2 regions of the Pseudomonas sp. S1_G07 genome follow, and region 1 is predicted to be linked to the other one. Evidence: riboswitches for the same ligand, from Rfam matches in the RefSeq annotation. Region 1 holds a riboswitch; the other holds the start of a gene.
What was found. A riboswitch is a leader RNA that binds a small molecule or an ion and turns the genes downstream of it on or off. The one in region 1 is predicted to bind cobalamin.
Positions count from the first base shown of each region.

Region 2: another riboswitch for cobalamin. It lies ahead of cobO (cob(I)yrinic acid a,c-diamide adenosyltransferase); the one in region 1 lies ahead of AB4O05_RS16775 (CbtB domain-containing protein).

Region 1 covers NZ_CP162778.1:3,645,182-3,650,531, reverse strand. Annotated here, with positions in the region: gene cobN (cobaltochelatase subunit CobN) at 1-1,209, opposite strand, end outside; gene cobW (cobalamin biosynthesis protein CobW) at 1,213-2,274, opposite strand; cobalamin riboswitch at 2,368-2,568, opposite strand; cobalamin riboswitch at 2,610-2,818, shown strand; gene AB4O05_RS16775 (CbtB domain-containing protein) at 2,916-3,104, shown strand; gene AB4O05_RS16770 (CbtA family protein) at 3,116-3,820, shown strand; gene AB4O05_RS16765 (cobalamin biosynthesis protein) at 3,817-4,209, shown strand; gene cobM (precorrin-4 C(11)-methyltransferase) at 4,281-5,027, shown strand; gene nfuA (Fe-S biogenesis protein NfuA) at 5,276-5,350, opposite strand, start outside.
Region 2 covers NZ_CP162778.1:5,391,297-5,396,646, forward strand. Annotated here, with positions in the region: gene AB4O05_RS24515 (cobyrinate a,c-diamide synthase) at 1-1,003, opposite strand, end outside; gene cobO (cob(I)yrinic acid a,c-diamide adenosyltransferase) at 1,000-1,611, opposite strand; cobalamin riboswitch at 1,691-1,936, opposite strand; gene AB4O05_RS24525 (PQQ-dependent sugar dehydrogenase) at 2,036-3,349, shown strand; gene AB4O05_RS24530 (C40 family peptidase) at 3,432-3,968, opposite strand; gene AB4O05_RS24535 (C40 family peptidase) at 4,113-4,742, opposite strand; gene hda (DnaA regulatory inactivator Hda) at 4,956-5,350, opposite strand, start outside.

The DNA.
Region 1 (5,350 bases):
CGCCGGGGTGTCCAGGCCCACGCCATTGCCGATACGACCGTCGCGGGTCGGGTAGTTGGCGAGGATCAGCGCGATGCGTTTATCCGCATTCGGCACTCGCGCCAGCTCGACCCAACGCCGCGCCAGTTCGGCGACAAAGTCCATGCGTTCGGGCGCCGCGCGGTAGCACACCACGTCCGACTGGCTGCGCTCGCTGCGCCAGGCCAGGTCCTTGAAACTGATCGGCCGGCTGATAATGCGCCCGTCCAGTTCCGGCAAGGCAATGTGCATGGCCAGGTCGCGCGGGCCCAAGCCTTGTTCGCTGGCGGCCCAACCAGGCTGGTTGTCCTGGGCGCAAATCGCCTGGATCACCGGGATATTGCGGCGAAACGGCCGCAGATGCGGGGCTTCGGGGCTGGATTGGGCAAAACCGGTGGTGTTCAGGATCACCGCCGCGCCCACCTCATCCAGCAGGTCCTCGACCACCGTCAGGCAGCCAGGCTCTTTCAAGCTGGCCACCGCCAGCGGCAACGGGTTAAGGCCCGCCGCCTGCAAGCGCTGGCAGAACACGTCGATAAACCCGGTATTGGCCGCCTGCAAGTGAGAGCGGTAGAACAACACCGCCGCCACCGGACGGTCGGCATGCCAATCCGCCTGCCAGTCATTAAGGCGGGCATTGGCTTTATGCGGGTGATAAATCGCGGTGCGCGGCAAGGTGTGCGGTTCGGCCCACGGGTAATCGCGCCCCAGGTAACCACTGGCCAGGCAGCGATAGAAATCCAGTGCATTGCCCAAGCCCCCCTGGCGCAGGAACTGCCACAGCCGGTCGCGCGCTTCTGCGCCCACCGTGCTCAGGCCGCTGAGCTCCGGGTCCGGGCGATCATCGCCCGGCACCAGGATCAACGTAACGCCACGCTCGGCCAACGCCACCAGGCGCTCGATGCCGTAGCGCCAATAGCCAATGCCGCCGTGCAGGGAAATCAGGATGACCTTGGCGTGGCGCAGCACCTCGTCCACATACAGGTCGACCGAGGCATGGTTCTGCACCTGCATCGGGTTGGCCAGACGCAGGCTGGGGTAGTCGTCGGGCAACTGCTGGGCCGCTTCGGCGAGCAGCGCCAGGCTGGAGTCGCCGCTGCACAGGATCACCAGCTCGGCGGGGGTTTGCCCAAGGTCGGCAATATTGTCGTCCGCGACGAAACCACCGGGCTGGGTCCTGAGCAGGTGCATGGGTTAAACGCTGAGCGCGGCGCGCAGTTGCGCTTCGAGGCCCGCCGCGTCCAGCGCCTGGCCGATCAGCACCAGGCGCGTGATGCGTGCTTCATCGGCTCCCCAGGCGCGGTCGAAGTGTTTGTCGAAACGCGTGCCCACGCCCTGGATCAGCAGGCGCATCGGTTTGTTCGGGATCGCGGCGAAACCTTTGACGCGCAGGATGCCGTGTTGCACCACCAACTGCGTCAGGGCGTCGAGCAGCAGCGCTTCATCGGCCTGGGGCAGGTCGATGGAAATCGAGTCAAACGCATCGTGATCGTGATCGTCTTCACCTTCATGGTGATGATCGTGATGGCTGTGGCGACCGTCGATATGCTCCTCGGAGCCGGCGCCCAGGCCGATCAGCACCTCCAACGGCAGACGACCGCTGCTGGCCTCGATGATTTTCACCGCCGGCGGCAGCTCCTCGGCAACTTCCAGGCGCACACGGGCCAGGTCTTCGGGGCTGATCAGGTCGGCTTTGTTGAGGATCACCAGGTCGGCGCTGGCCAGTTGGTCGGCGAACAACTCGTGCAACGGCGATTCGTGGTCCAGGTTGGGGTCGAGCTTGCGCTGGGCATCCACTTGATCGGGGAACGCGGCGAAGGTGCCGGCGGCCACGGCCGGGCTGTCGACTACGGTAATCACCGCGTCAACGGTGCAGGCGCTGCGGATTTCCGGCCACTGGAAGGCTTGCACCAGCGGTTTTGGCAGGGCCAGGCCGGAGGTTTCGATGAGGATATGGTCAAGGTCGCCGCGACGCGCCACCAGCTCGCGCATCACCGGAAAGAATTCTTCCTGCACGGTGCAGCACAGGCAGCCGTTGGCCAATTCGTAGACCCGGCCATTGGCTTCTTCCTCGGTGCAACCGATAGAGCACTGCTTGAGGAGATCACCGTCGATGCCCAGTTCGCCGAATTCGTTGACGATCACCGCGATGCGGCGGCCCTGGGCGTTGTCGAGCATATGCCGCAGCAACGTGGTTTTACCCGAGCCGAGAAAGCCGGTAACGATGGTGACGGGAAGTTTGGCCAGTGTTTTCATCGGATGCCCTTGGGGGCGGGCATACGGGACGATAGGCCCTGCGACAGGGCGCAGAAGCGGATTTCGTCACCGGATCACCCCGCCCGGTTGAATTGAAAAATCGCTGACGAGGCAGGTCTCCTGGCTTGGGGCGTGCGGGTCGTGAGACCGGCGCCGGCTGCGCCTTCCCGCCGGTTCAGGCAGTGGCGTGGCAGTCGGATACACCCTTTACAGTTGCGGGGGCAGCCGCGGCTTGAACCGCGTTCCCTTCTTAGCTTCGGCCTGGGCCGAAGAACCTCGAAGGTGCAAGGCTACAGGGGCGCGGTCAATTTGACTACCGTCGCTCTGCATGCTTTCCTACACGCCTTGTTTCGGGTGCCCTTCACAGGGTGAAACGGGAAACCGGTGAGCCATATGCCTGTGGCAAGTCCGGTGCTGCCCCCGCAACGGTAAGCGAGCGAAGCGTCACAGCCACTGTGCTTTTGCATGGGAAGGCGATGCTTTCCGGGCTCAGGTCAAGAGCCCCCTCGCAAGCCCGGAGACCGGCCCGAAAAATCCAGATAACAAACCCGCGGTGGGCGGGCGCTGTTCAGAACTCTGCGTGCCTGGCTCGCGGGGTTTGCATGCGCTCGTTTCGCCCAGAAACCAGAAAGGGACGCGCCATGTCGACCATCAGCAGCACCTCGCCCTCCGCCAGCAGCACCGCCACCCTCAGCCAACGCCTGACCGCCGCCATCGGTGCGTCGATCCTCGGCGCGTGCCTGGTGTATTTCGCCGGTTTCTCGCACATCGAGGCGGTGCACAATGCCGCCCACGATACCCGCCACAGCGCCGCGTTCCCGTGCCACTGAGGCCTGCCGAGATGATCAAGCGCATTGCCCAAACCGCAGGGTTCAGCGGCTTGCTGGCCGCTCTGCTGCTGACTTTGCTGCAAAGCTTCTGGGTGGCCCCGCTGATTCTGCACGCGGAAACCTTTGAACACGCCCCGGCCGCCGCCGAAGTAGCCCATGAACACAGTGCCGGCGCTGCCGCGCACAGCCACGACGCCGAAGCCTGGGAGCCGGAAGACGGTTGGCAGCGCGTGCTGTCCACCACCGGCGGCAACCTGGTGGTGGCGGTGGGTTTTGCGCTGATGCTGGCCGGCCTCTACACCCTGCGCGCGCCCACCCGCACCGCCCAGGGCCTGCTGTGGGGCCTGGCCGGTTACGCAACCTTTGTGCTCGCCCCCACCCTGGGCCTGCCACCCGAGCTGCCGGGCACTGCCGCCGCCGACTTGGCGCAACGGCAGATCTGGTGGATCGGCACCGCCGCGTCCACCGCTGCCGGTATCGCGCTGCTGGTATTTGGCGGCAACTGGCTGCTGAAAGTACTGGGGGTGGCGATCCTGGTCGTGCCACACATCATCGGCGCGCCGCAACCGCAAGTGCATTCGATGCTGGCACCCGAGGCCCTGGAAGCACAATTCAAGATCGCCTCACAGTTGACCAATGTGGCGTTCTGGCTGGCTCTGGGCCTGATCAGTGCCTGGCTGTTCCGCCGTAACCGTGATGATCAATACTGCGCATGACTTACGTGGTCGGCCTGGGTTGCCAGCGGGGCTGTGAGGTTCACACCCTGCTGGCGTTGTTTGATCACGCCCTTGCCGAGGGTGGCGTTGATCGCCGCTGCATTACCGCGCTGGCCAGTCTCGATCGCAAGCAGGATGAGCCCGGATTACTGGCCCTGGCCCGGTTGCTGCAACTGCCCTTGCATTGTTTGAGCGCCGAGAGATTGGCCGTTTATGAACACCGCCTGAGCCATAAGTCTGATATCGCATTTGCCCATACCGGCTGTCATGGCATCGCCGAAAGTGCCGCCCTGGCGCTCGCCGAACAGCTGGGTGGCGCACCCGCCCGCCTGCTGATCACCCGTAGGAAAAACACTCAGGCCACCTTTGCATTGGCCTGCGCCGGTTAAAACTCCGATAATCGCCCTTCCCGATCATGAGCATTGTTCATGCTCGCCCGTTTTTTTGACAGGAACTCTCCATGACCGTCTACTTCATCGGCGCCGGCCCCGGCGACCCGGAATTGATCACTGTCAAAGGCCAGCGGTTGATCCGCCAATGCCCGGTGATCATTTATGCCGGCTCCCTGGTGCCGACGGCGGTGCTGGACGGACATCAGGCCCACCAGGTGGTCAATAGCGCCGAGTTGCATCTGGAACAGATCATCGAGCTGATCAAGGCCGCCCACGCCAAGGGCGAGGACGTGGCACGCGTGCATTCCGGCGACCCGAGCCTGTATGGCGCGATTGGCGAGCAGATCCGCCATTTGCGCGAGCTGGGCATTCCATTCCAGATCATCCCCGGCGTGACGGCAGTCGCAGCCTGCGCGGCGCTGCTGGAGACCGAACTGACCCTGCCGGACATCGCCCAGAGCGTGATCCTGACCCGCTACGCGGATAAAACCCGCATGCCCGCCGGCGAAGACTTCGAGAGCCTGGCCCGCCACGGCACGACCATGGCGATCCACCTGGGGGTCAACCATCTGGAGAAGATCGTCGCTGAGTTGTTGCCACACTATGGCGCCGATTGCCCGATTGCCGTGGTGCACCGGGCGACGTGGCCGGATCAGGATTGGGCGGTCGGAACGCTTCGGGATATTGCCCAGAAGGTCGCGGCCAAGGGGTTCCGGCGTACGGCGCTGATCGTGGTGGGTCGGGTGCTGGCAAACGACAGTTTCAGCGAATCCTCGCTGTATCGCGCCGGCCATGCCCACCTCTATCGTCCGTGATATGAGACATGAACAAACTTGGCTAAGCTACTGATATAACTGAATACATACAAAATAATGTGGGAGCGGGCTTGCTCGCGAAAGCGGACTATCAGTCAAACCATGAAGCGACTGATACACCGCTTTCGCGAGCAAGCCCGCTCCCACAGTTAACCTTCTTTATCAAATAAACATCATAAGACATTGAATTACAGGCACAAAAAACGGCGCTCACGGGCGCCGTTTTTTGTTCGCAGTGAACGCCTTACTCAGTAGTAGGCATTTTCTTTCTGCGTGTGGTCGGTTACGTCACGTACGCCCTTGAGCTCCGGAATGCGCTCGAG
Region 2 (5,350 bases), 1.7 Mb from region 1:
CGTCGGTGAGCGAGTCCAGCAGGTAGAGCATACCGCCACACTCGGCGAGCAACGGCTTGCCGGCCAAGTGGTGGGCACGGATGGCCGCGAGCATCGCGGTATTTTCCGACAACGCCTGATGGTGCAATTCCGGGTAACCACCCGGCAGATAGAGACTGTCGGCGTCAGGCAATTGGCGGTCATGAATCGGCGAAAAAAACGTCAACTCAGCCCCCATCGCCCGCAACAGATCGAGACTGGCGCCATAGGTGAAGGCAAACGCCTCGTCACGGGCGACAGCAATGCGCACGCCGGCGAGCAACGGCTGGGCCTCGATCACTTGCGGCGCGACAAAGGTCACCGGCGGCGGCAGCGCGACTTCGCAACTGCTGCCCAGCGCCTGGGCGGCGGCGTCCAGGCGCAGGTCCAGGTCGTTCAGTTCGCTGGCTTGCACCAGGCCCAGGTGACGACTGGGCAATTCGATACCGGTTTCGCGGGACAACGCGCCATACCAGCGCAGGCCCTCGGTAAGGCTGCCTTCAAGCAGCTGCGCATGGCGCAGGGTACCGACGCGGTTGGCCAGCACGCCGGCGAATGGCAAGTCCGGCTGATAGCGCGCCAGGCCCAGGGCCAGGGCACCAAAGGTCTGGGCCATGGCGGTGCCGTCGATTACGCCCAGCACCGGTACGCCGAAGTGGCGTGCCAGGTCGGCGCTGGAAGGGGTGCCGTCGAACAGCCCCATCACGCCCTCGATCAGGATCAGGTCAGCCTCCCCCGCCGCTTCCCACAACAGACGGCGACTTTCCTGCTCACCCACCATCCACATGTCCAATTGATACACCGGCGCACCGCTGGCGCGCTCGTGAATCATCGGGTCCAGAAAGTCCGGGCCGCATTTGAACACGCGCACCTTGCGCCCCAGGTTGCGGTGCAAGCGGGCCAGCGCGGCGGTGACGGTGGTTTTACCCTGGCCGGACGCCGGTGCGGCGATCAATACGGCCGGGCAATGACGGGGCTGATTCAAAGTTCGACGCCCTTCTGTGCCTTGATACCGGCCTGGAACGCATGTTTGAGCATGCCCATTTCGGTGACGGTGTCGCCCATTTCGATCAGTTCAGGCTTGGCCCCACGGCCGGTGACCACCACGTGCTGCATCGGCGGCCGGGCTTGCAGGTCGCTGAGGACCTGGTCCAGGTCGAGGTAACCGTGCTTGAGTGCGATGTTCAGTTCATCCAGTACCACCAGGCCGACGCTCGGGTCTTGCAGCAATGCCCGCGACACGGCCCAGGCGGCCTCGGCGGCGGCAATGTCGCGCTGGCGGTCCTGGGTTTCCCAAGTGAAGCCCTCGCCCATCACATGGAAGCGCACCTGCTCGGGGAAGCGTCGGAAGAACAACTCTTCGCCGGTGCTGTTGCGCCCTTTGATGAACTGCACCACGCCACACTGCATGCCATGGCCCATGGCGCGGGCAAGCATGCCGAACGCCGAGCTGCTCTTGCCTTTGCCGTTGCCGGTCAGCACCAGCAGCAAACCGCACTCGTTGGGAGAATTGGCGATGCGCTCGTCGATCACGGCTTTTTTGCGCAGCATGCGCGCCAGATGGCGTTCGTCGCGGTCGGGGGTATCGGTCATGGCAGCTCTCCGTTGGGGCTGGACAAAAACGGCGGGCAGGAAAAAGAGAAAACAGACAGCCAAGCATCGCCCACCGTGATGCTGTTGAATGAGCCAGGCCGGTCTCCGGGCTCATGAGTGGCGTTCTGGAGAGAACAGGCCCACGCTGCGCCTTCCCATATCGCACGCGATACAGTGGCAAAAGGCAGCGTTTTGACTCATTTACCGTTGCGGGGGCAGCGCCGGAATCGCGGCGACACTGTGTATAAGTGCGCTCACTCACCGGCTTCCCTGTTTCACTCTGTCGACCCACAGGTCACAGAGCACCTGGAACAAGCCGCGAAGGTTAGTGGGTTGGGGGTGGAGCGTCAATTAAAGCTGGCCTTGCACTGGAACCAACGCACGGCTGATCTCCTCTACCCTTACAGGTATTAAGGAGAACACCATGCATAAAACCAGACTCGCCCTACTGATCATGCTCGCCGGCACCCTCACGGCCTGCGGCGAAAGCTCCACCTTGCAGGTGTCCGAGGGCACCGGGCCTTCGCCCCAACTGCCGGAGCCGAACAAGACGCTGATCCCCACCGTCAACATCGCGCCGGCCATCGGCTGGCCCGAGGGCGCGAAACCGACGGCCGCCGCCGGCACTCAAGTGGCCGCGTTCGCTGAGGGCCTCGACCACCCGCGCTGGCTGTATGTGCTGCCCAATGGCGATGTGCTGGTGGCGGAAACCAACGCACCGCCCAAACCCGACGACGCCAAGGGCGTGCGCGGCTGGGTTATGGAGAAGGTCATGGGGCGTGCCGGCGCCGGGGTGCCAAGCCCGAACCGCATTACCCTGCTGCGCGATGCCGACCACGATGGCGTCGCCGAAACGCGCACGGTGTTCCTGGAAAACCTCAATTCGCCGTTCGGCATGACCCTGGTCGGCAATGACCTGTACGTGGCCGACTCGGACAAGCTGCTGCGCTTTGCGTATCAGCCGGGCGAAACCGCGATCAAAGCCCCAGGCACCACGGTCGTCGACTTGCCGGGCGGCCCGCTGAACCATCACTGGACGAAAAACGTGGTGGCCAGCAAGGACGGCAGCAAGCTGTATGTGAGCGTGGGCTCCAACAGCAACGTGGGCGAAAACGGAATGGAGGCGGAACAGGGGCGCGCAGCGATCTGGGAGGTCGACCGCGCCAGCGGCCAACACCGCATTTTCGCCTCTGGCCTGCGCAACCCCAATGGCATGGCCTGGGAACCGCAGAGTGGCAAACTGTGGACGGCGGTGAATGAGCGCGACGAGATCGGCAGCGACCTGGTGCCGGACTACATCACCTCGGTCAAGGACGGCGGCTTCTATGGCTGGCCGTTCAGCTATTACGGGCAACACGTGGACGTGCGCGTCACCCCGCAGAACCTGGGCCTGGTGGCCAAGGCGATTGCGCCGGACTACGCGATAGGCCCGCATACGGCTTCGCTCGGGTTGACCTTCGCCGAGGGCAGCAAACTGCCAGCGCCGTTCAGCAATGGCGCATTTATTGGCCAGCACGGTTCGTGGAACCGCAAGCCGCACAGTGGCTACAAGGTGATCTTCGTACCATTCGAGGGGGGCAAGCCTAACGGGCAGCCGGTGGACGTGCTGACCGGGTTCCTCGATAAGGATGAGAACGCCATGGGCCGGCCGGTGGGCGTGGTGATCGACAAGCAGGGGGATTTGCTGGTGGCGGATGATGTGGGGAACAAGGTGTGGCGGGTGTCGGCCGCTAGGTAGCGAAGCCGCAAGCTTCAAGCCTGGAGCTGCAAGGTGGCGGTGCACCCTCTTGCAGCTTACAACTTGAAGCTTATCGCTGCTTTTAGGGATTTCGTGCCAGATTTGCTGGCAACACGCGCTTGGCGCTCAGATAGGCATTCTGCCAATAAGCCTTGGACAAGGTGTCCAGCTTCACCGTACCGCCGGTCTGCGGCGCATGCACAAAGCGCCCCTCGCCGACGTAGATCCCGGCGTGGCTGACCTGCGAGCCACCACCGGTGGCGAAGAACAGCAGGTCGCCGGTCTGCAGGTTCTGTTCGCTGACATCCTGGGCACGCATCACGATCAGTTCGCGGGTGGTGCGCGGCAGGGAGATGCCGGCGGCGTCACGGAAGACAAAGCCGATCAGGCCACTGCAATCGAACCCCGAATCCGGCGTGTTGCCGCCCCAACGATAAGGCGTGCCGACCAGGCCCAGAGCGCGAAAGAGCACATCTTCGGCGGCAGGCGAGTAACTTTGGCTGGAATAGTTGAAGACCGGCTTGGGCTTGACCGCAATGGGAGCGGGCGGCGGCCGGCTGGCGCAGGCGCTGATAAGCGCGGCGCAGAGAATAAGGATCAGGCGGGCTGAGGTCGACATGTGCAGAACAATCCTGGTCTGGATGCGGCTATCGCTGCCGAACGCTGAAAACCAGAACGCGCAAGCAAAGCTCGCGCGAACGGATTACAACAATGTCCAGGGATTCTAGCGCTTACACGTCAAACTTCAAGTATCACTTTAACTTTACTTACTGGCTGTAACCGTCGTTGGGGCCATGGCGAGTGCACGCTTGGCTTCAATGAAGGTTTTGCTCCAGTAGCTGTCGCCCAGGCTGTCGACTCGAACACCGCCACTGCGACGGCTGCTGGAGTGGATAAACTGGTTGTCACCCAGGTAGATACCGGCGTGACTGACACGACCACGGCCTGCAGTACTGAAGAAAAGCAGATCACCGGGCTTGAGGTTGTTGCGCGCGACCAACGGTGCTTTCACGTTGATCATTTCGCGAGTGGAGCGCGGCAGGTTCATGCCAGCTTCTTCACGAAACAGGTAACCGATGAAACCGCTGCAGTCGAAACCGGCTTCGGAGGTACCGCCGAAACGGTAACGGGTACCGATCAGGGACATGCCGCGTTCAAGAATGCTGTCGGCCAGAACTGGAAGCTGGTAAGGCTTGTTGCCGGAGAAATCGGCCAGTTCCTTTTCAGTTGCTACCTCTTCTTCATAAACAGAAGCAGACTGTGCAGCAACAAATTTAGCCTGATTTTGAACCTGAAGTTTTTGCTGTTCTGCCACCTGTTGAGGGTGGGAGGCGCAACCAAACAACAGGGTAACGAGTGCGAGAGGCACGAGGGGTGCGAAGCGATTTAGCATGGGCACGACCGTGGCTGATGTGTAAAGAAGCCGAGACTATGCCTTCTATCACATCGATTTGCAAATTCAATCGCGCTCTTTGTGACTTCTTGTTTGGACGCTGACATCTAAGCCCTTAACTCCCCCTAGGCGTCTTTCGCGTGGCAAAACCGGCCCAAACGCGGGTTTTATGGCGCCTGTATTTTGCCGAAAGCCCCGTAAGCAAAGGCTTGGCTACCAGCCGAGGGTTTCCTTAAGGAAGGGAATGGTCAGCTTGCGCTGGGCCTGCAAAGAGGCTTGGTCGAGCTGTTCGAGCAAATCGAATAATGCGCTCATGCTGCGGGTGCCACGGGTGAGAATAAAGTGCCCCACCTCGTCGGTAAGGTGCAGGCCGCGGCGGGACGCACGCAGTTGCAGGGCACGCAGCTTGTCTTCGTCGGACAGCGGGCGCATCTGGAAAATCAGCGCCAGGGTCAGGCGCGACTTGAGGTCGGCCAGCTTGACCGGCAGCTCACGTGGCGAGGTGGACGCGGCGATCAACAAGCGTCGGCCGCTGTCGCGCAAGCGGTTGAACAGATGAAACAGCGCCTCTTCCCAATCCGCCTTGCCGGCGACCGCTTGCAGGTCGT